4 regions of the Staphylococcus agnetis genome follow, and region 4 is predicted to be linked to each of the others. Evidence: riboswitches for the same ligand, from Rfam matches in the RefSeq annotation. Region 4 holds a riboswitch; each other region holds the start of a gene.

Region 1 (4,813 bases), 290 kb from region 4:
TCCCGTTATTCGGCATGGCGATTGGTGAACCTGCGGATGATGAAAATGGTACACCAAAACCCCGTTTGCCGTTCGAACATGTCTTTCACGTCGATGGCTACAACACAGATGATACCCAACTAGAAGCACAACTTGAGGCCTATGATGAGACGGTTTCTAACTATTACAACGCACGCACACATGGAGAACGTACGGAAACTTGGTCAGAACAAATCACGCAATTTATGAACAGTAAACAACGGTTAGAAATGTTGAACTGGTTACAAATGTCAGGATTTAATAAGAAATAAAAAATAGAGAGTGTGACGTATTAGGGCACACTCTCTATTTTTAATGCTGTGATGCGAGTTCGTCATAGTGGTTAGATTTAAATGTTTCTTCATCTAATTGTTTCGTTAATTTTGCAGTGCCTGTACCGGCGAGTAATGAATCGTTCACGTTAAGTGCTGTACGTCCCATGTCGATAAGGGGTTCGACTGAAATTAAGACACCCGCAAGACCGACTGGAAGGTTCAGTGCGGATAATACAAGAATGGATGCGAATGTCGCACCACCACCTACACCTGCCACTCCGAACGAACTCAGTACGACAACAACGATTAACGTTAAAATAAACTGCCAGTTCAGTTCAACACCTGCCACTGGGGCAACCATCACGGCTAACATGGCAGGATAAATACCCGCACAGCCATTCTGACCGATAGAGAGGCCGAATGATCCCGAAAAGTTCGCAATCGCTGGTGGCACACCTAAACGTTCAGTTTGCGTTTGAATATTGAGGGGTAACGCACCTGCACTTGAACGAGACGTAAACGCAAATAAAATAACTTCTGCTGTTTTCTTCATAAACTGAAGGGGATTCACGCCCAAAATTGCCAAGATAATCATATGAATGAGATACATCGTGAGTAAAGCTGCATATGAAGCAATAACGAATTTACCTAATGTCCATATGGCCGCAAAGTCACTTGTCGCAATCGTCGTAATCATAATCGCTAAAATACCATAAGGTGTAAGGCGTAAAACAAACGTCACAATTGCCATAACAAGTGAATAGACGGCGTCAATGCCACGTTTTAAAATGTGACCTTTTTCTGGTTCTTTACGTAACACACGTAAGAAAGCAAATCCGATAAATGCTGCGAAAATCACGACAGCAATCGTAGACGTTGCACGCGCACCGGTAAAATCTAGAAATGGATTTGAAGGTAATAATTCTAAAATTTGTGCTGGTAACGTCGTTGCGGTCATTTCTTTTGCTTGGTTCGTAATTTCAGAGCTACGGGCATTTTCAGCCTGGCCTAAATCAATCGATGAGGCATCTAAACCGAATAATAACGCAAAAACAATTCCTACTATTGCAGCAATGGCTACAGTGCCAATTAAAAACATTAAAATGAGACTACCCATTTTAGCAAATTTTTCACCGATGTCGATTTTTGTAAATGCGACGACAATCGATACGAAAACAAGTGGAATTACAATCATTTTAAGTAATGAAATGTAACCTTGACCGACGATGTCTATCCAAGATGTTGTTTCAGTGATTATTTTACTTCCCGCGCCATAAGAAATATGAAGGATTAGACCGAGAAGAATTCCTAAACCTAATGCGATGAAGACACGTTTGGGGAATTTTATATGTTTTTTAGCCATCCACCATAGCCCAACAAGAGCAATGATGAAAATGACGAGATTAAGAATAATTAAAAATGTAGACATGGCAACACGCTTCCTTTTAATTCCGATTTATATAATAAGAATAATCGGTATGCGGTACAAAAGCAAGTACATTTTTAGTTTTGTTGCACGTTTGGTGTAAAAGGTTGCAATGTATCGAGCGCTTGCACGTCACCTTGAATCGCTTTCGCCATTAATTGACCTACAATTGGAGAGAGTAAAATACCATTACGGTAATGTCCCGTCGCTACAAAAAGCGAAGGGCTAATTGGACCCATGATAGGGACTTCTTGATGTGTAATAGGCCTAATACCCGTCCAAGTTTTAATAATGCGATGGTTTCGAAGTTGAGGGAGCATTTCCTGACTTTTATCATCAAGCCATTTTAAATTTGACGCATCATTATCAGTCGACCAATTGTCCCATTCAGAAGTCGCACCGATTAAATACCGATTGTGATGTTTTGGAACAATATAGCAACCATTGGCATTAAAAAGGGTCGTCTTTAAAATAGGGGATTGGGTTTCGACTAACTTCACATCGCCTTTCACAGGACGGGTAGGTAATGAAATATGTATATCTGATAACAATTTGCCACTCCAGGCACCTGCCGCAATAACGAGTAAATCTGCCATCATAGCGCCTTGAGAGGTATGAACGGTATAGCCATCTCGATGTTTTTCAATGTGTGTGACTTCAGTATGTGAATACAATTGCGTGTTTTTTTGAGATATTACCGCTTTTGTGAGTGCTTGAGTATAAAGGTTGGCATGGATTTGACCATCGTCTTGAATTTTAAATGCGGCTGTTGTTTTGGGGTTGAGGTGTGGAAACAAACGGTGCAAATCTTTCGGATGGAACCATTGAATGTGATGGTCATCTTGTTTTAAAAATGAAAATTGTTTTTTGATATTTTCGATATGTGTGACTTCTGTCGCGATTTTAATGAGACCGTGACATTGGAATTCAATATCTATACCTGTATCACGTTGGAGTTGTTGAGCAACATGTGGCATTAACGCACGACTTTGCATCGCTAATCGATAGAGTGGGGTAGCTTCAAAAAATTCATTTTGAGCACCTAACATTCCTCCAGCTGCATACGATGCATTCATGCGAGGTGTGGTGCGATCAATAATAGAGATATTATAGGGAGCGTTAGATAATTGGCGAGCGATAGAAAGCCCCATTACGCCGCCACCGATAATGATTAATTTTTGCATAAAAAAACCTCCTGCAATCTTGTGCAAGAGGTGTCACCTGTATTGAAACAATCTGAAAAAAGGACTTTTTCCAGACACATAAATTGTGTTCACATACGGCTTCCCTTCGTTGGTACTAACCACTTCAGGTTCAAAGAGTTAAGATGACGTCTTTCTCAGCTCACTTAAGAGCACCCCTAGCACTTGTATTGCGTATTTATTTTAGTGAATCTTAGCCGCCGAATAAGCGTGCCCAAAAACCTTTTTGCTCTTGGTTGTTTTTAATCGTTGTCACAAGTTCTTGTTGTTCTTTAGTTTGTGTTTCGATGCTTTCTTGTGTTTTAGATAATTGATCCGCTTGTTGTTTTTGACTTTCGGTAATGGCATTTAAAGATTTTGCGTTTGTTTCAAGTTGGTTGTTTAACTGTGTATGTAATGATTTCAATTCTTCTTGTTGTTGGTGGACTTGAGAAATCATTTGTCCCAAAAGTTGGCGTTCTTCGCGCATTTTATCGATTTCTGCTTTTAGTTCTTGCATCATTTGAGGGAATTGTTGGTCTGATGGCAAGTTTTGACCATTATCTTTGACGATGACTTGTAAAAAGTCTTTTTCTTGTTCTAATTCTTCAAATGCAAGTTCATAACTGTTCGTGCGTCCAACACGTTCTGCAATTTCTTGGAATAATTCAATGTCTTCTTCTTGGAAATCCGTTGCTTCACGTCCACGGTATTCCGTTTTTTTCAACTGGTAGCCACGTTCTTCTAGGTGCTGTACAATTTTGCGCACTTGCTTTTCACTAAGCTCTGATTTCTGTGCAAACTCTTTTGTTAGCATGTTCATAAATCCTTTCTGTCAGTCATTTTAGACTTACGGTAGCCTGAGTTCAGTGACCCGTCAGTCTTACCTCTATCTTATTGTAACGGCTTTAAGACTGGATTTCAAGGGCTTACGTATTCATATCTTTACTCAAATTCATTTTTATTAATAGTGGATAAATCACACGTCTTGGAATGCGATTAGCAAAGACGTATTTCAAAATATAGCACGATTTTACACTTGTACCGTAGATATCTTTCGTTAAAGGAATGTTTGCTTTGATATATAAATCAAGAGGTACAGGTTTTCCTTTACGGTCTAATGAAGGTTGAATATAAGGGATTTGCGTTTGTTTTTCATAACCATGATGTGTTAAGAAATGACGTCGAAACGCGATGTCTTCTGCTGTTTTGGCATCGACATCTGGATTTTCGAGCGTTGATTCAAACATAAAGAAGTTCACATCGCGCCCGTGCAATTGATTAGATAATCGATTAATGCCTTTTTCCACTTCTTCTAGCATCATAGCTAAATATGTTTCCTGTTCTGCACCAGGTTCTGCGATTAAATAGACAATGAAGCCTGTGTTAGTTGTTGCTTCATAATGTGCTGTCGCAAAACTCACCACACGATTGTCTTCAATGCCGACTAGAAAAACGTAATCATTGTGTGTTTTTTCAGTTTTTAAAGATTGCACAAAGACAGATTCGTCTTCTGTTACGAGGGGATCTAATTTATCCATATAAAAATCGAGTGCGGGTTCATACCATTGATCTTGGGTAGATTTTATTTGTACAAATTTCATTACGTTCACCTCTCTTGATTGATAACAGTATAGCACAGATAGTTAAAAACAGGCGTAGTAGACTGGCGCTTTCATATAAAAAGGACTAGAACATTTTATAATGTCCTAGCCCCAAAAATTCATCATTATGATTGATTTGAATTTCACTCGATATCACCTTTATGTTCAGAAGGCTTATGTTTATCTGTTGAAGGTTCAACATAAGCGGCATTGTTTTGCGTGACTTCACCATGTTTAATTGTGTCTTTTTGAACGATGACAACAATTTTATGATTGTTCAAGTCTTGTTTTAAATCTTCAGTTTTTTCT
Region 2 (4,813 bases), 1.2 Mb from region 4:
TGGAGGCTTTTAAGATATAAATACGATGTTGATCTTGATCTTATTTCTATATCATTACATCTTAAGTAACTGTTTGCCATTTAAGTGATTAACCGGATTTATTTAATGAGAATTTTATTTTTTGTAATCATTTATGAGTTGAATCGTTACATGCAACAACCTAATTGTAATGGTTTTGTAATATAAATGGGCGTTAATTTAATATTTTTGTCATGTGATTGAAAAAGACTGGTGCTATATTATTTGTGAACATAACAAATTTTTATACCAATTACTGGAGGATTACTAAATGAAAAAATTACTTTTAGCAACATCAACAGTAGGTTTATTAGCGGCAGCACAATTTGCTACTAATGCTGAAGCAGCAAATCAAGATCAATTACAAATTCATGAAGGTGTCCATGTGATTCAATGGGGTGACACTTTAAATAAAATTGCAAAAAAATATGATGTTACTGTAGAACAATTAAAAACATGGAATAACTTAGAGTCTGATTTAATTATTGCAGGAGAGAAATTATACGTGACTGAAGATGCGGCTGCAGCACATGGTTACCATGCGACACAAGATTTTATTTTACCAACTGCATATCATACGACTACATATAACACGTCATCATACAATGCAGCTGCTTACTATACAGCTCCTACTCAATACACATCAACACAATCTTATGAAACGTACGCTGCACCTGTAGCACAATATTCAGCGTCTTCATATTCAAATGTTCAAACACAAACAACTTCTAGCTATCAAGCACCAAGAACTACAGCCGGTTCAGGATCTGTATATCAACAATTTATTAATGCTGGTGGTACAGCAGCGATGTGGAATTCTATCGTTATGCCAGAATCAGGTGGTAACCCTAACATTGTAAGCCCTTATGGTTACAGAGGATTAGGTCAAACGAAAGAAGCTTGGGGTACAGGTAGTGTAGCTACTCAAACGCAAGGTATGATTAATTATGCAAATTCACGCTATGGTTCTGTAGACCGTGCAATTCAATTCCGTTTAGCTAACGGATGGTGGTAAACAACATCAAACGCATCGACATATGTCGGTGCTTTTTTTATTGCTATTTGTAAAGTGTTTTGTTACGTTGTTATTAAATAATACAAAGACTACTAGGGGAGCCATATGGCTGAGATGAATTACATTCGGACCCTTTGAACCTGATATAGTTAACACTAACGTAGGGAAGTAGCGTAGGCATTAAATCCTTTTAATAATGACTAGGCTACTATTTTTAGTAGTCTTTTTTTATTGAGAAAGGAGATTATTATGTCATTTTCTGAAAATCTAAAGCAAGAGGCACAACCTATTATTGATGCGATTTACCATGATGGCTTTATTCAAGGTATGTTAAAGGGTGATATCTCTAAAAATGCAATTCAACATTATCTAAAGGCAGACGCACGCTATTTATTTGAGTTTGCTAAAATTTATGCTTTGTTAATACCTAAGGTAGATTCAAAAGAAGAGATTCAATTTCTTACAGAACAAATTATTTTTGCATCGTCAGGTGAAGTTGACGCACATCATATTCTCGCAGATTATGTAAATTTATCATATAATGAAATTATTCAAGAAGGCGAATGGTATCCAACAGCAGATCATTATATTAAACATATGTATTTTAATGCATATCATTTTGATGATGTCGCATATACAATTGCTGCAATGGCACCATGCCCATATGTTTACCAACAAATTGGTCAACGCGCGATGCGTGAACATCATTTTTCCTCTAACCATCCACTTAAAGCGTGGTTTGAATTTTATGCAAAAGGTATGGATGATTTAATGAATCATATTGATCATTGGTTAAATCATTGTGCAGAGAATACATCAAATAACGCACAACAACAATTAAAGAGAAATTTTTTAGAAAGTACTGTCCATGAACGTAATTTCTTTAATATGGCATATACACAAGAACATTGGGCATTTGGAGGAGAGACATATGAATAAGCTGAATATTGCGTTAACCATCGCTGGCACGGATCCATCAGGGGGCGCAGGCGTCATGGCTGATTTAAAATCATTTCATGCATGTGGGGTTTATGGCATGGCAGCAATCACGAGTATTGTTGCTCAAAATTCCTTAGGTGTACAACATATACACAACTTAGATACGTCGTGGCTTGAAGAACAACTCGAGAGTATTTTTATGGACGCGCCACCACATGCGATGAAAACAGGTATGATTCCAACACCTGAAATGATGGCGTTAATAGCATCGTATGTTAAAAAAAGTACGATACCATACGTCATAGATCCTGTGATGGTGGCAAAAAGTGGCGATGCCTTAATGTCTGAACAGGTCCGTCGAGATTTAAAATCAACACTTTTACCATTAGCAGATGTTGCCACACCCAACATACCTGAAGCCGAAGAAATAACGCAAATGACGTTAGATACGGAAACGGCTTTGTTTAAAGCTGGCCAGTTTTTTATTAAAGATATTGGTGCTAAAGGTGTCGTTTTAAAAGGGGGGCATTTAAAGGGTAATGCTACAGATTATCTCGTGACTAAAGATGGGGTAACACAATTTACAAGTGAACGTTTCCCTACACGACACACGCATGGAACTGGGTGCACATTTTCAGCTGTGATAACGGCAGAATTAGCTAAAGGTAACTCCATAATTGATGCAGTAGCTAAAGCGAAAAATTTTATTTCTAAAGCCATTCAATATACACCAGAAATAGGTAAAGGAAGAGGCCCTGTAAATCATTTTGCTTATCAACGGGAGAAAGGTTGGGATTAAATTGAGTTATTTATCCAAAGTGAGAGAGACAAACCCACTCATCGTCTGTTATACGAATGATGTTGTTAAAAATTTTACGGCTAATGGCTTACTATCTATAGGTGCAAGTCCTGCAATGAGTGAGGCACCTGAAGAAGCAAAAGATTTTTTTAAAGTCACAGAAGGATTATTAATCAACATTGGAACGCTGACACGTCAAACTGGGGCTGATATGTTAGAAATAGCAAAACAAGCGAATGATTTAGGGGTTCCTATAGTGTTTGATCCTGTTGCTGTGGGTGCCTCACAATTTCGTAAAGACTACTGCCAACAATTTTTAAATCAAGTTGATGTCGATGTGATTAAAGGTAATGCCTCAGAAATACTTACATTAGTTGACGCGGAAACGACGATGAAGGGGACGGATAGCGCTGCAAATATAGATCATGTTCAGATTGCTTTAAAAGCGTATGAAAAATACAATGCAGCCATTATCGTTACTGGAAAAAATGATGTCATTGTGCAAGACCATCAAATCATTGAACTCACTAACGGTTCACCTTTATTAACTAAAATCACTGGCGCAGGGTGTTTATTAGGTGCCATAGTTGCATCATTTTTATTACGTCAAAAACATCCTAATATTGAAGCTTTAATTGAAGCAGTCTCAATATATAACATAGCGGCTGAACATGCAGAGCTAAGTTTAGGGGCAGATTTACCAGGAACATTCTTAGTGTCATTTATTAATGCTTTAAATCAAGTAGATGATGCATCCTATCACCAGGAAATTAAAAAGAGAGAAGTGAAAGAAACATGAAGTTTGAAAGGGAACAATTACGTGTTTATTTTATAGCTGGTACGCAAGATGTAAAAAAAGGGACTTTACAAGAGAAACTAAAGGTAGCGCTTGAAGCGGGGATTACAATGTTTCAATTTCGAGAAAAAGGACCTTCATCTTTAAAAGGGGAGGATAAGGAACAAGAAGCAATTGCTTTAATGAAACTTTGTAATGCGTATCATGTACCGTTTATAGTTAACGATGATGTAGAACTAGCTTTAAAAATTGGTGCTGATGGTATTCATGTAGGCCAAGATGATGCCAAAATTGAATCCTTTATTAGTAAAAGTCATAATAAAATTATTGGATTAAGTATCAGTAATTTTCAAGAGTATGATCAATCTGATTTAACGCACGTTGATTATATAGGTGTCGGCCCCGTATATCAAACGTCAACCAAGAGAGATGCCAAACAACCTGGAGGCGTAGAAATGATTCGTCGTATGCGTAATTATGATGAATCGATACCAATCGTCGCCATTGGTGGCATAACCGAAGAAAACGTTGCATCATTGAAAAAGAATGGTGCAGATGGCATTGCTACGATTTCGTCCATCACACATAGCGCAAATATTGAAAATACTGTGTCACGATATTTACAGTATTTCAACTAAAATCATTTTTATTTTTGTTTATGTTTCCACACAACTCAGATGTGTGATAAAATATCATTTATGTGAATATATCTTTAGAGGTGGAAAAATGAAGAACAAAGCGCTATTGGCGACACTATTAGGGGTCGTTCTGTTATTAGCTGGATGTGATTATAGCAAGCCTGAAAATCGTACTGGCTTCTTTTACAACACGTTTGTTTCCCCAATGGATCAACTTATCCATTGGCTAGGTGATCATTTAAATAATAACTATGGTTTAGCCATCGTTATTATCGTTCTTGTAGTACGTATCGTATTACTCCCATTCATGTTATCAAACTATAAAAACATGCACATGATGCGTGAAAAAATGAAAATAGCAAAACCAGAGATGACTGCTGCGCAAGAAAAAATGAAACGTGCACGCACAGCAGAAGATAGAATTGCTGCTCAACAAGAAGTATCGAAAGTATATAAAAAATATGACATGAACCCAGTTGCAAGTATGTTAGGATGTCTTCCACTTATTTTGCAAATGCCGATTGTCATGGCTTTATTCTTTGTTTTAAAATATCCTTCAGGTGGCGGTATTACTAAATTCTCTGACTTCTTATGGTTCCAATTGGATA
Region 3 (4,813 bases), 310 kb from region 4:
TTTTTATAAAACAATGTTTATCATACTGCTTTCACTATATTTATTTATATTATCTTTTTAAACACGATTAAAACATACTTTATTCATAAGATTAACGCATTTATTTATTATACCAAAAGTTACATTTGTTTGTTACCCTTCTTTAAATGTTTAATAAATAAATATGTGGGAACTCTTAGAAGTAGATAACATAAAAGGAGAGATGTTATATGTCTAAAGAAGAAATCAAAAAAGCAGCAGAAAATGCTAAAGATAAAGAACAAGAATTAAAAGATAAAAAAGATGATGCTAAAGATGGTGCTGAAAAAACGAAAGATGATATCCAAAGCTCTTTTGAATAACGCATCCATTCAATAGCTGTATCTATTCACGGGGTCAGAACGGTTTATGTTCTGACTCCTTTTTTATTAACTGTAGTTTATTTAGATTCTTACACTTATTTGCATATCATTGATTAAATTAGCGTGTCTCAAAATACATTCAATTACCATTCAAACCTTATAACCAGCACTTTTCGTCAACGTTTAATCCACCATTCGATTCCACGCATTGACATTTAGTGACGTCGGGTGTATAGTGACGTTAATCAATTCAATAAACACACACTAGGGGTGTGCAAACTGAGATGAGGTCATCACCTCAAACCCTTTGAACCTGAACTAGATGATACTAGCGTAGGGAAGTGTGAAGATAAACTCTAAATGATTCACAATACGTCTGTTATTTGTGACCTTTCATTTGGTGTTCTATTTACACGCCCACGCACAGTACCTTGTTTAGGTGCTGTGTTTTTGTATATATAGGAGGATGTTTATGCGTTCAAAACGAAAAGGTTTAACATTATCTGACATATTAGTTACAGTGTTAATCTCTGTCATTTTTGCTGTTATTTATAATCTTTGGTGGGTGGCATACTATACCGTTCAACCTCTCGGCTTACATCTTGATCAATTGATGTATGGCATGTGGTTTGCAGTTGCTGTTGTGGCCTACCTTATCATTCCGAAAATGGGGATTGCTTTAATCGCTGAATTTGCAGCAGGTGCAGGAGAAACAATTATTATGGGCCGCTTTGATATTCCTACGATTATTTATGCCCTACTCCAAGGTTTAGCATGTGAAATTGTTTTTGCGATTTTTAAATATCAATCACGTGCATTTATGGTAAGTGTTTTAGCAGGGATGGCAGCAGCCATTATTAGTTTTCCAGTTGATTGGTATTATGGCTATTTAAATGAAGTTGCCGCTTGGAATTTAATTTTACTTATTATATTCCGTTTACTCAGTGGTGCTGTTTTAGCAGGGGTATTTCCTTATTATCTTGTGAAAGCATTAGACAAAACAGGTGTTACCAAACTATTCCGCCCTGCTTCTAAAGAAGATTATGATGCATTATAAGGAGCATTCATCGTGTTAAAAGCTACAAATTTACGTTTAAAATACCCTAATGGTCCTAAAAAAATTTTTGATGGGCTGAACATCGAAATTAAAGAAAAAGAAAAAGTACTTTTACTCGGTCCCTCAGGTTCTGGTAAGAGTACGTTGTTGAATGTCTTAAGTGGCATCGTACCCAACTTAATCGATTTACCTATGAAATATGATGACTTAAAGGTTGCCAAAAATGCTGGAGTTATTTTTCAGGATCCTGATTCTCAATTTTGTATGCCACAGGTGAATGAAGAACTTGCGTTTGTGTTAGAGAACCTTCAAGTCCCCCAAAATGAAATGGATCAAAAAATTTCAAAAGTTTTGGAGCAAGTACAATTAGATGTTCATCCTAAGCATGCGATACATCGATTAAGTGGAGGAATGAAGCAAAAACTAGCGGTTGCAGGCACCCTTTTACAAAAAGCGGATACGTTGTTTTTAGATGAGCCTACAGCCATGTTAGATACTGAAGCAACTGAAAATTTATGGACATTGTTAAAAACGTTATGGGAAGATCAAACAGTATTAATTGTTGAACATAAAGTAGAACATATATGGGATGTTGTCGATCGTGTTATTTTAATGAATCATGACGGACAAATAATTCAGGATGGAACACCTTCTGACATCCTCACCCATTTTGAAGAGACCTTAACAGATTACGGCGTGTGGCACCCTAGAGCATGGCAAGTCGCTCCACCGGTTGTCCAACACAATACACATTCTAATTTTCGTCTTACTTTTAAAAATGGCATCATCAAACGAGGCAAAAAGCACTTATATTCAGTAGACACTTTTCAAGTGCAATCAGGTGATTGGATTGTAATTACTGGAAAAAACGGAGCAGGCAAGACTACTTTTTTTGAATCACTGATGCAACTCATCCCGTATGAAGGTAGCCTTACATTCAATAACACTCCCATTCGTAAACTTAAAACCGCTTCATGTCATATGTTTTTGGTTTATCAAAATCCTGAGCTTCAATGTTTACAAAATTCAGTTTATGATGAAATTTTCATTAATTTCAAGCATCAAAATGCCGAAGATGCCCATGAAGCAACTGTAGAAATGTTAACATTACTGGATTTAATTCATGTTAAATCTCAACATCCCTTTGAACTTTCAATGGGTCAAAAACGCCGTTTAAGTGTTGCGATTGCGTTAAGTACATCTGCAGATATCATCTTGTTAGATGAACCTACATTTGGGTTAGATAGTCATAATACATTTAAACTTATTGATTTATTTCAACAACGTATTCAACAAGGCCAGGCCATTATAATGAATACGCACGATCCAGAAATCATTCAACGTTATCCCACACATCATTACATCATAGAAAATGGAAAAATGTTTGAAAGTAAGGTGACAACATGATTGAATCTTGGAAGTCATATCGAACATTTATGGATAAAGTCAATATAATAACGAAGTTGTTTCTAGGTATCGCATTATTCGTATTTGTGATTTTCGTACATAATTTTGATACGATGCTATACCTTGTCTCACTCATGTTTCTTTTGACTTTGATACTCAGTGGTGCTAAATTCCGAGTTTTATTTATTTTCATCACACTGAGTACATTGTTTGCCATCAGTTCATCACTTTTTATGATTTTTTACGGTAATGGACATCATGAGCTCTTCAAAATTGGATTTATTCGCATTACGGAAGAAAGTCTCGTTCGTGGGTTGCACTTATCTCTAAGAACGTTGGTCATTAGCTTTTTTGGTTTAGCTATCGCGTTTACATCGCAAGTGATTATGATTTTTTATAGCTTTATGCAACATCTACGCGTCAAACCTAAAATAGCATATGCATTTATGGCTGCTTTTCGAATGTTACCGTTAATTATGGAATCTTTTATCCAATTGAGACATGCCCTTAAAATGCGTTATCAAATGATTCAAAAATCTCATTATCGTGGTACAAAACGGTTTTATCATATTTTAATACCTTTATTAAGTCAGAACATGCGTAAAGCGCATCGTCTTTCTATCGCAATGGAAATGAAAGGTTTTAAAGATGGACCGCGAACGTATTATTATGATGCGCCTTTTAGTTACCGCGATATATTACTTATCGTTTCTATCATTGGTATCGTACTTTGTGCTTTAATGTTGAGTCATTATATACCGATTACTGGCATTACGGATGTACGATAGGTGCTTTGCGTTTTCACGATCTCGATGATGTGAAAAGGCACACCATTTCCTTTCCTACCTTTCCATCTGCAAAGGAAATAACCCGTTTAAAGAGCCCTTCTCACACTTATTGTGTTTGAAGGGCTCTCATGATATATATCGCTAAATGGTATAACTTATACTTCCAATTATGTGGTGACAAATGATGCAACAAATAAATCTTATTTTAATGCTTTATTGGCAATATCTTTACGATAAAATAATGCGTCGTTTTCAATTTTAGAAACACGTTGATATGCTAATTCTTGGGCTTTTTGGATCGTATCACCTTCACCTAAAGCAAGAATGACACGCCCGCCACTTGTCACAAAATTTTGTGCCTCATCCTTTTTCAACCCACTTACAAAATAATGCTCTAAATCTTCTTCAAAACCAGTCACGTGATGACCTTTTTCATAAGAAGCAGGATAGCCTTTAGATGCTAACATCACACCCACAACCGATTCAGACTTCCATTTTTGTGAAATAGGCTTTTTGTCTTTTAACTCTAAAATATGTGCCATCAAATCACTTTCAAGACGCGTTAATAACACTTGTGCCTCAGGGTCACCAAAACGTGCATTGAACTCTATCACTTTAGGTCCTTCTTTCGTTAAAATAGCACCAATATATAGAATACCAAAATAATGGTAACCTTCTGCTTTTAACGCTTTAGCAATGGGTTGAGCAATACGATCATTCGTTTGACGTAAAACGTCATCACTAATATGCGGAACGGGACAATACGCACCCATACCACCTGTGTTAGGTCCTTGATCACCATCATAAGCACGCTTATGGTCTTGTGCAATCGTTTCAAATGGAACAGCATAGTCCCCATTCACAAATGTCATGACTGAAAATTCTTCGCCTTCCAAAAAGGCTTCAAATACCACTTTATCATTGTCATTTGGATATAACGTATGCACGGCATCGACGGCCTCTTCACGTGTATGTGCAATGATAACGCCTTTCCCCGCTGCTAAACCATCCTTTTTTAATACCACAGGTAATGCGCACGTATCAACATAGTTTAACGCTTCATTTTTGTCATTAATTTCACGATAGTCTGCCGTTGGAATATCGTATTTTTTCATTAAATTTTTGGCAAACGTTTTAGATCCTTCTATTTGGGCTGCTGCTTGATTTGGCCCAAACACTGAGATGCCTGCCTCAATTAATAAATCTGCTAACCCATCTGT
Region 4 (4,813 bases):
GTGATAAACATAGTGTTTTTTTTAAAAGCTTTGAATAGGTTGAAATATAAGACTTTAGACCTATACCCTATTTTTAAGTTCGTTAAATATTAAAATGGTTGTAATAATTCATTAACTGTTTTAGCATATACATATTCTGATGGATTGGATAGGAGGTAAGCATATGTCATCACCCACACGTCAATCAAATATAAAACCACATCCGTTACAATATGGTAAAGTTTGGCTATTTTTTATGTATTATTGGTTGATTTTTGGTATATCAACGTATGTTGGACAGTTCTTACCTTTAACGTGGCGACAACCACTTTCCATTGCCTTGTTAATACTCATTCTGCTTACAATGATTGTACAGCGTGCACGTTTTAGTGGTCCAATCATGTCACACATTTATACCATCGTATCAGGGTTATTATCTTATGCCACGTTTACAGTTGCACTACAAGATCTTGGCCCGAGTATATTTTTCAAAAATGTATTATTAGCCATTGTTGGATTTGTCATCTTTGGTTGTATAGGGTTCTTTTTAATTAAAGACGCGTCGAATTTAGGGAAGTACTTATTTGTAGTGTTGATTGCGTTAATTGTCGCAAGTTTAGTAGGTTGGTTCATTCACAATCCGATTTATCATACGCTCATTTCATTAGTTGGGCTGTTGCTTTTTTTACTTTATACGTTGTATGATTTTAATAGAATGAAAAGAGGCGCTTATTCTCCTCGTGAGATGGGGTTCAATTTATTCTTAAATCTGTTTAGAATCATTCGCTATGTGCTGAACCTGGCACGATACGCGCGTCGATAAAAAATTGAATAGTTAAAGTTACCACTGGAAGTGCCGTCAATTAACGGCTGAGATTAAAATAGTGATTTTAAAATTCCTTGACCTGATCCAGATAATGCTGGCGTAGGAAAGTGGCATACGTTTTTTGATTTGCATGCTACTTTTCTATGTTTAGAAAAGTAGTATTTTTTTTGAGGAGGTGACGTGATGCTCATCGTAATTACGCCTTTTGAAATATTAAATGAACAACATCAACAATGTTTACTACATAGAGCTTCGTTCATTGATGGTGTCATTCTGCGCACTCCGATGTCAGATCCTGCACTCAAATTATGGATACAGATGCTACTTAATCAAGGATTCCCAAAACACAAACTCATTATTCACACACGTGTAGCTTTGGCGCAGGAATTCGATATTAAGCGCATTCATTTTCGTGAGTACGACATTCCTGCACATTTTAACACTAAAGCATGGCAAGTGAGTATGTCTGTGCATTCACCTAAAGCGATACGTTATGCGTTAGATAAAGGGGCAATATGGGGATTGTATGGGCATCTGTTTCAAACCGAATCTAAACATGGTCTAAGGCCCAGAACGAAAGCTGAGGTTCGACACGTATTAGCGCAATCATTACCTCTAGTGGCTGTAGGAGGAATAAATGCAACTACTATTGTCAACGTTTCACATCAATTTATAGGCATCGCGATGATTCGCGGGGCTTTTAATCAAAAAGTGTCTCACGTTAAGCAAGTTAGGTCTATATGGATGAAAGGAGGGGGACAGTTATGAAAGTAAAGATCAATGGAGATACACATGATTTCAAAAAAGGTACGACAATTACACAAATGCTTCAATGTTTTGATATTGAAAGCAAACGTATGGCAATTGAAATAAATGGTCACGTTGTAAAAAGGTCGGTATGGCCACAATATACGTTATCAGAATGTGATCAAATTGAAATTTTAGAATTTGTAGGAGGCGGATAATATGTTTCAGATTGCACATTTTTCATTTGATTCAAGGTTATTTTTAGGAACAGGAAAGTTTGAAAGTGTAGATATTCAAAAACAAGCTATTGAAGCATCAGAAACAAATGTTTTAACTTTTGCAGTACGCCGTATGAATTTATATGACAAGACATTGCCCAATCCATTAGCGGATGTGAATTTAGAAAAGTTTATTACTTTCCCTAATACTGCGGGTGCTAAAACAGCTGAAGAAGCTGTGCGCATTGCGGAAATTGCTCATGAAGCTAGCGTGTGTGACATGATTAAAGTAGAAGTGATTGGCGATGATCATACACTACTACCAGATCCTTTTGAGACGTATCGCGCGTGTGAACAATTGCTAGAAAAAGGTTATATCGTATGTCCTTATATTTCAGATGATGTCGTCTTAGCTCGTCGATTAGAGGAATTAGGCGTCCATGCGGTCATGCCGTTAGCATCCCCGATTGGAACGGGGAGAGGATTGAGCAACCCTTTAAATTTACGTTTTATCATTGAAAATAGTAAGATTCCAGTTATTGTTGATGCTGGTATAGGCTCTGCAAAAGATTGTGCGGAAGCTATGGAGTTAGGCGCGGATGCAATACTATTAAACTCGGCAATTTCTGGTGCTAAAGATCCGGTGAAAATGGCGCGTGCAATGAAAAAAGGGATTGAAGCGGGACGTCTCAGTTATGAAGCGGGTCGCATTCCGGTTCGGTATAATGCCGTCCAATCTAGTCCATCAGAAGGACTTGGATTTCTTTAATGTCACGCTATGATAGACAAGAAAAATTCCACGCATTTGGACAACAAGGCCAACAAAAACTAGCGCAATTGCATGCATTTATTGTAGGTGTAGGTGCACTGGGGAGCGGTATCGCTGAACAACTTGTGAGAAGTGGCGTAGGAAAGTTAACGATATTAGATAAAGATATTGTGAGTATGTCGAATTTACATCGGCAAAGTGGTTACTTAGAAAGAGACGCCAATCAGCTGCGCCCAAAAGTGTATGCGTTAAAAGAGCGGCTTAATGCGATGAACAGTCATGTTGAAATCAACGCGTTAAATAAAGAGTTAACGTCAAATAATGCAGAAACACTTTTCCTTCAATATCAACCTGATTTAATTTTAGATGGGCTAGATCGATATGAGCCAAGATATTTGCTTAACGAGGTGTGTCATAAGTTAGATATCCCGTATATTTATAGTGCAGTCGTAGGAAGTCAAGTTAGTGTTTTTCCAATAGGTAAGGATGGGCCATGTTTGAACTGTCTCATGCCGGATGTACCCGAGACAATGGAAAGTTGTGCGCAGTATGGTGTTTTACCCCCTGCTGTTCATATTGCGAGTAGTCTCGTCGTTGCAGAAGTATTTCACTATGTGATGCACGGACAATTTTCATTTGAAATGAAAGCTTTCGATATTTATAAAAACACATTTAAATCAATAGATATCACTGAATTAAAAGAAGCGGCTTGCGATGTCTGTCAAAAACATCATTACCAAAGACTGACATATAAGCAGCAACATACTGAGACTTTTTGTGGAGGTGTTATTCAAATCCGCTTGACACCCCAAGATTTTCAGCGACCACTTGCACAAGAAGTCTTGATACTTCACCAAAACGCCTATGTTAAACGTTTGAAATATAAACACTATACAATGACGTTTTTCCAAGATGGTCGTTTATTAATCTATGGAAGCAGTCACACCAAATATGTGGATGACGTAACGCGTCACATTTTCTTTTCATCTTAATATAACGTGAGTTGATAATATTAAAATAAAAGCGGTATAATAAAAAGTATTCATTAGCAACTGAAAGTGAGATGGAAATATGGGACGTAAATGGAACAACATTAAAGAAAAAAAGGCACAAAAAGATAAAAATACAAGCCGTATTTATGCAAAGTTTGGTAAGGAAATCTACGTTGCAGCGAAATCTGGTGAACCAGATCCTGAATCAAACCAAGCTTTAAAACTTGTGCTTGAGCGTGCAAAAACGTATTCAGTACCCAACCATATTATAGATCGTGCCATTGATAAAGCTAAAGGTGGTGGCGATGAAAACTTTGATGCGTTACGTTACGAAGGATTTGGACCAAGCGGATCTATGGTCATTGTTGATGCGTTAACAAATAATGTAAATCGTACAGCATCAGACGTGCGTGCAGCATTCGGTAAAAATGGTGGCAATATGGGTGTATCAGGATCTGTAGCCTACATGTTCGACCATACAGCAACGTTTGCCTTTGAAGGATTTGATGCAGATACTGTTTTAGAAAATTTAATGGAAGCAGATGTAGATGTGCGTGATGTGATTGAAGAAGGAGGCTTAACGATTGTTTATGCTGAGCCGGATCAATTTGGCATTGTACAACAAGCGTTAAAAGAAATGGGTGTAGAAGCATTCGAAGTGGCTGAATTCGAAATGTTGCCTCAAACAGAAGTACAACTTTCTGCAGAGGACCAAGAAACGTTTGAAAAGCTTATAGATGTTTTAGAAGATTTGGAAGACGTCCAACATGTTTTCCATAACGTCGAATTATAAAAGTAAGTGTATTAGGAGGTGGAACGCGATGTTTCACCTCTGTTTTTATAATGAAAACATAAATTTAAGATGCATACGATACCATTAAGACCCTTGACGTTTGTAAGTGGCATCATCCCTTAATTATATGAATGAGATGAGTAGAGGTGAGGGTTATTTTAAACAAACTTTAAATTTGAAAAAAGACTTTCGTTGCAATTAACATAAATACTATTTTCATATAGAACTGTCTCCATCTTGTCTTTCTTTAGTGACATCATATAAAAGTTTATATATAATGAACAAAAGGGAGTTGGTGACTGTGAAAGTAAAGTATATTGATAAACGTCACTGGCGTCGCCTCATAGATCGGGATTATATCGAAGTCAAAGTAAATAACAATAAGTTTAAAGGAATTATCGGTTTGATAACGATGAACAAGGTGAAAGAGCCTTTGGAGGTGACCGTTGTTGGTAAACGAATGATTGTGGCAAATGATCATTTTCAGTG

Evidence for each region. Region 4 has a riboswitch for thiamine pyrophosphate ahead of GJE18_RS01815 (thiamine phosphate synthase). Riboswitches for the same ligand answer to the same signal wherever they lie in the genome.
Region 1: another riboswitch for thiamine pyrophosphate. It lies ahead of thiO (glycine oxidase ThiO); the one in region 4 lies ahead of GJE18_RS01815 (thiamine phosphate synthase).
Region 2: another riboswitch for thiamine pyrophosphate. It lies ahead of tenA (thiaminase II); the one in region 4 lies ahead of GJE18_RS01815 (thiamine phosphate synthase).
Region 3: another riboswitch for thiamine pyrophosphate. It lies ahead of GJE18_RS03370 (ECF transporter S component); the one in region 4 lies ahead of GJE18_RS01815 (thiamine phosphate synthase).

What each region holds. Positions count from the first base shown of each region.
Region 1 is NZ_CP045927.1:70,455-75,267, forward strand. Features, by position in the region: gene nfsA (oxygen-insensitive NADPH nitroreductase) at 1-290, shown strand, start outside; gene GJE18_RS00375 (L-cystine transporter) at 331-1,722, opposite strand; gene thiO (glycine oxidase ThiO) at 1,797-2,903, opposite strand; TPP riboswitch at 2,988-3,091, opposite strand; gene GJE18_RS00385 (DNA-binding protein) at 3,115-3,717, opposite strand; gene GJE18_RS00390 (hypothetical protein) at 3,830-4,504, opposite strand; gene GJE18_RS00395 (general stress protein) at 4,648-4,813, opposite strand, start outside.
Region 2 is NZ_CP045927.1:1,650,749-1,655,561, reverse strand. Features, by position in the region: gene GJE18_RS08430 (LysM peptidoglycan-binding domain-containing protein) at 290-1,033, shown strand; TPP riboswitch at 1,118-1,217, shown strand; gene tenA (thiaminase II) at 1,283-1,972, shown strand; gene thiD (bifunctional hydroxymethylpyrimidine kinase/phosphomethylpyrimidine kinase) at 1,965-2,771, shown strand; gene thiM (hydroxyethylthiazole kinase) at 2,773-3,570, shown strand; gene thiE (thiamine phosphate synthase) at 3,567-4,205, shown strand; gene yidC (membrane protein insertase YidC) at 4,294-4,813, shown strand, end outside.
Region 3 is NZ_CP045927.1:673,141-677,953, reverse strand. Features, by position in the region: gene graF (glycopeptide resistance-associated protein GraF) at 210-341, shown strand; TPP riboswitch at 598-698, shown strand; gene GJE18_RS03370 (ECF transporter S component) at 814-1,398, shown strand; gene GJE18_RS03365 (ABC transporter ATP-binding protein) at 1,411-2,805, shown strand; gene GJE18_RS03360 (energy-coupling factor transporter transmembrane component T family protein) at 2,802-3,593, shown strand; gene purD (phosphoribosylamine--glycine ligase) at 3,794-4,813, opposite strand, start outside.
Region 4 is NZ_CP045927.1:359,006-363,818, forward strand. Features, by position in the region: gene GJE18_RS01810 (Bax inhibitor-1/YccA family protein) at 164-802, shown strand; TPP riboswitch at 819-928, shown strand; gene GJE18_RS01815 (thiamine phosphate synthase) at 989-1,573, shown strand; gene thiS (sulfur carrier protein ThiS) at 1,570-1,770, shown strand; gene GJE18_RS01825 (thiazole synthase) at 1,772-2,539, shown strand; gene GJE18_RS01830 (ThiF family adenylyltransferase) at 2,539-3,531, shown strand; gene GJE18_RS01835 (YebC/PmpR family DNA-binding transcriptional regulator) at 3,611-4,324, shown strand; gene GJE18_RS01840 (ribonuclease FAU-1 family protein) at 4,626-4,813, shown strand, end outside.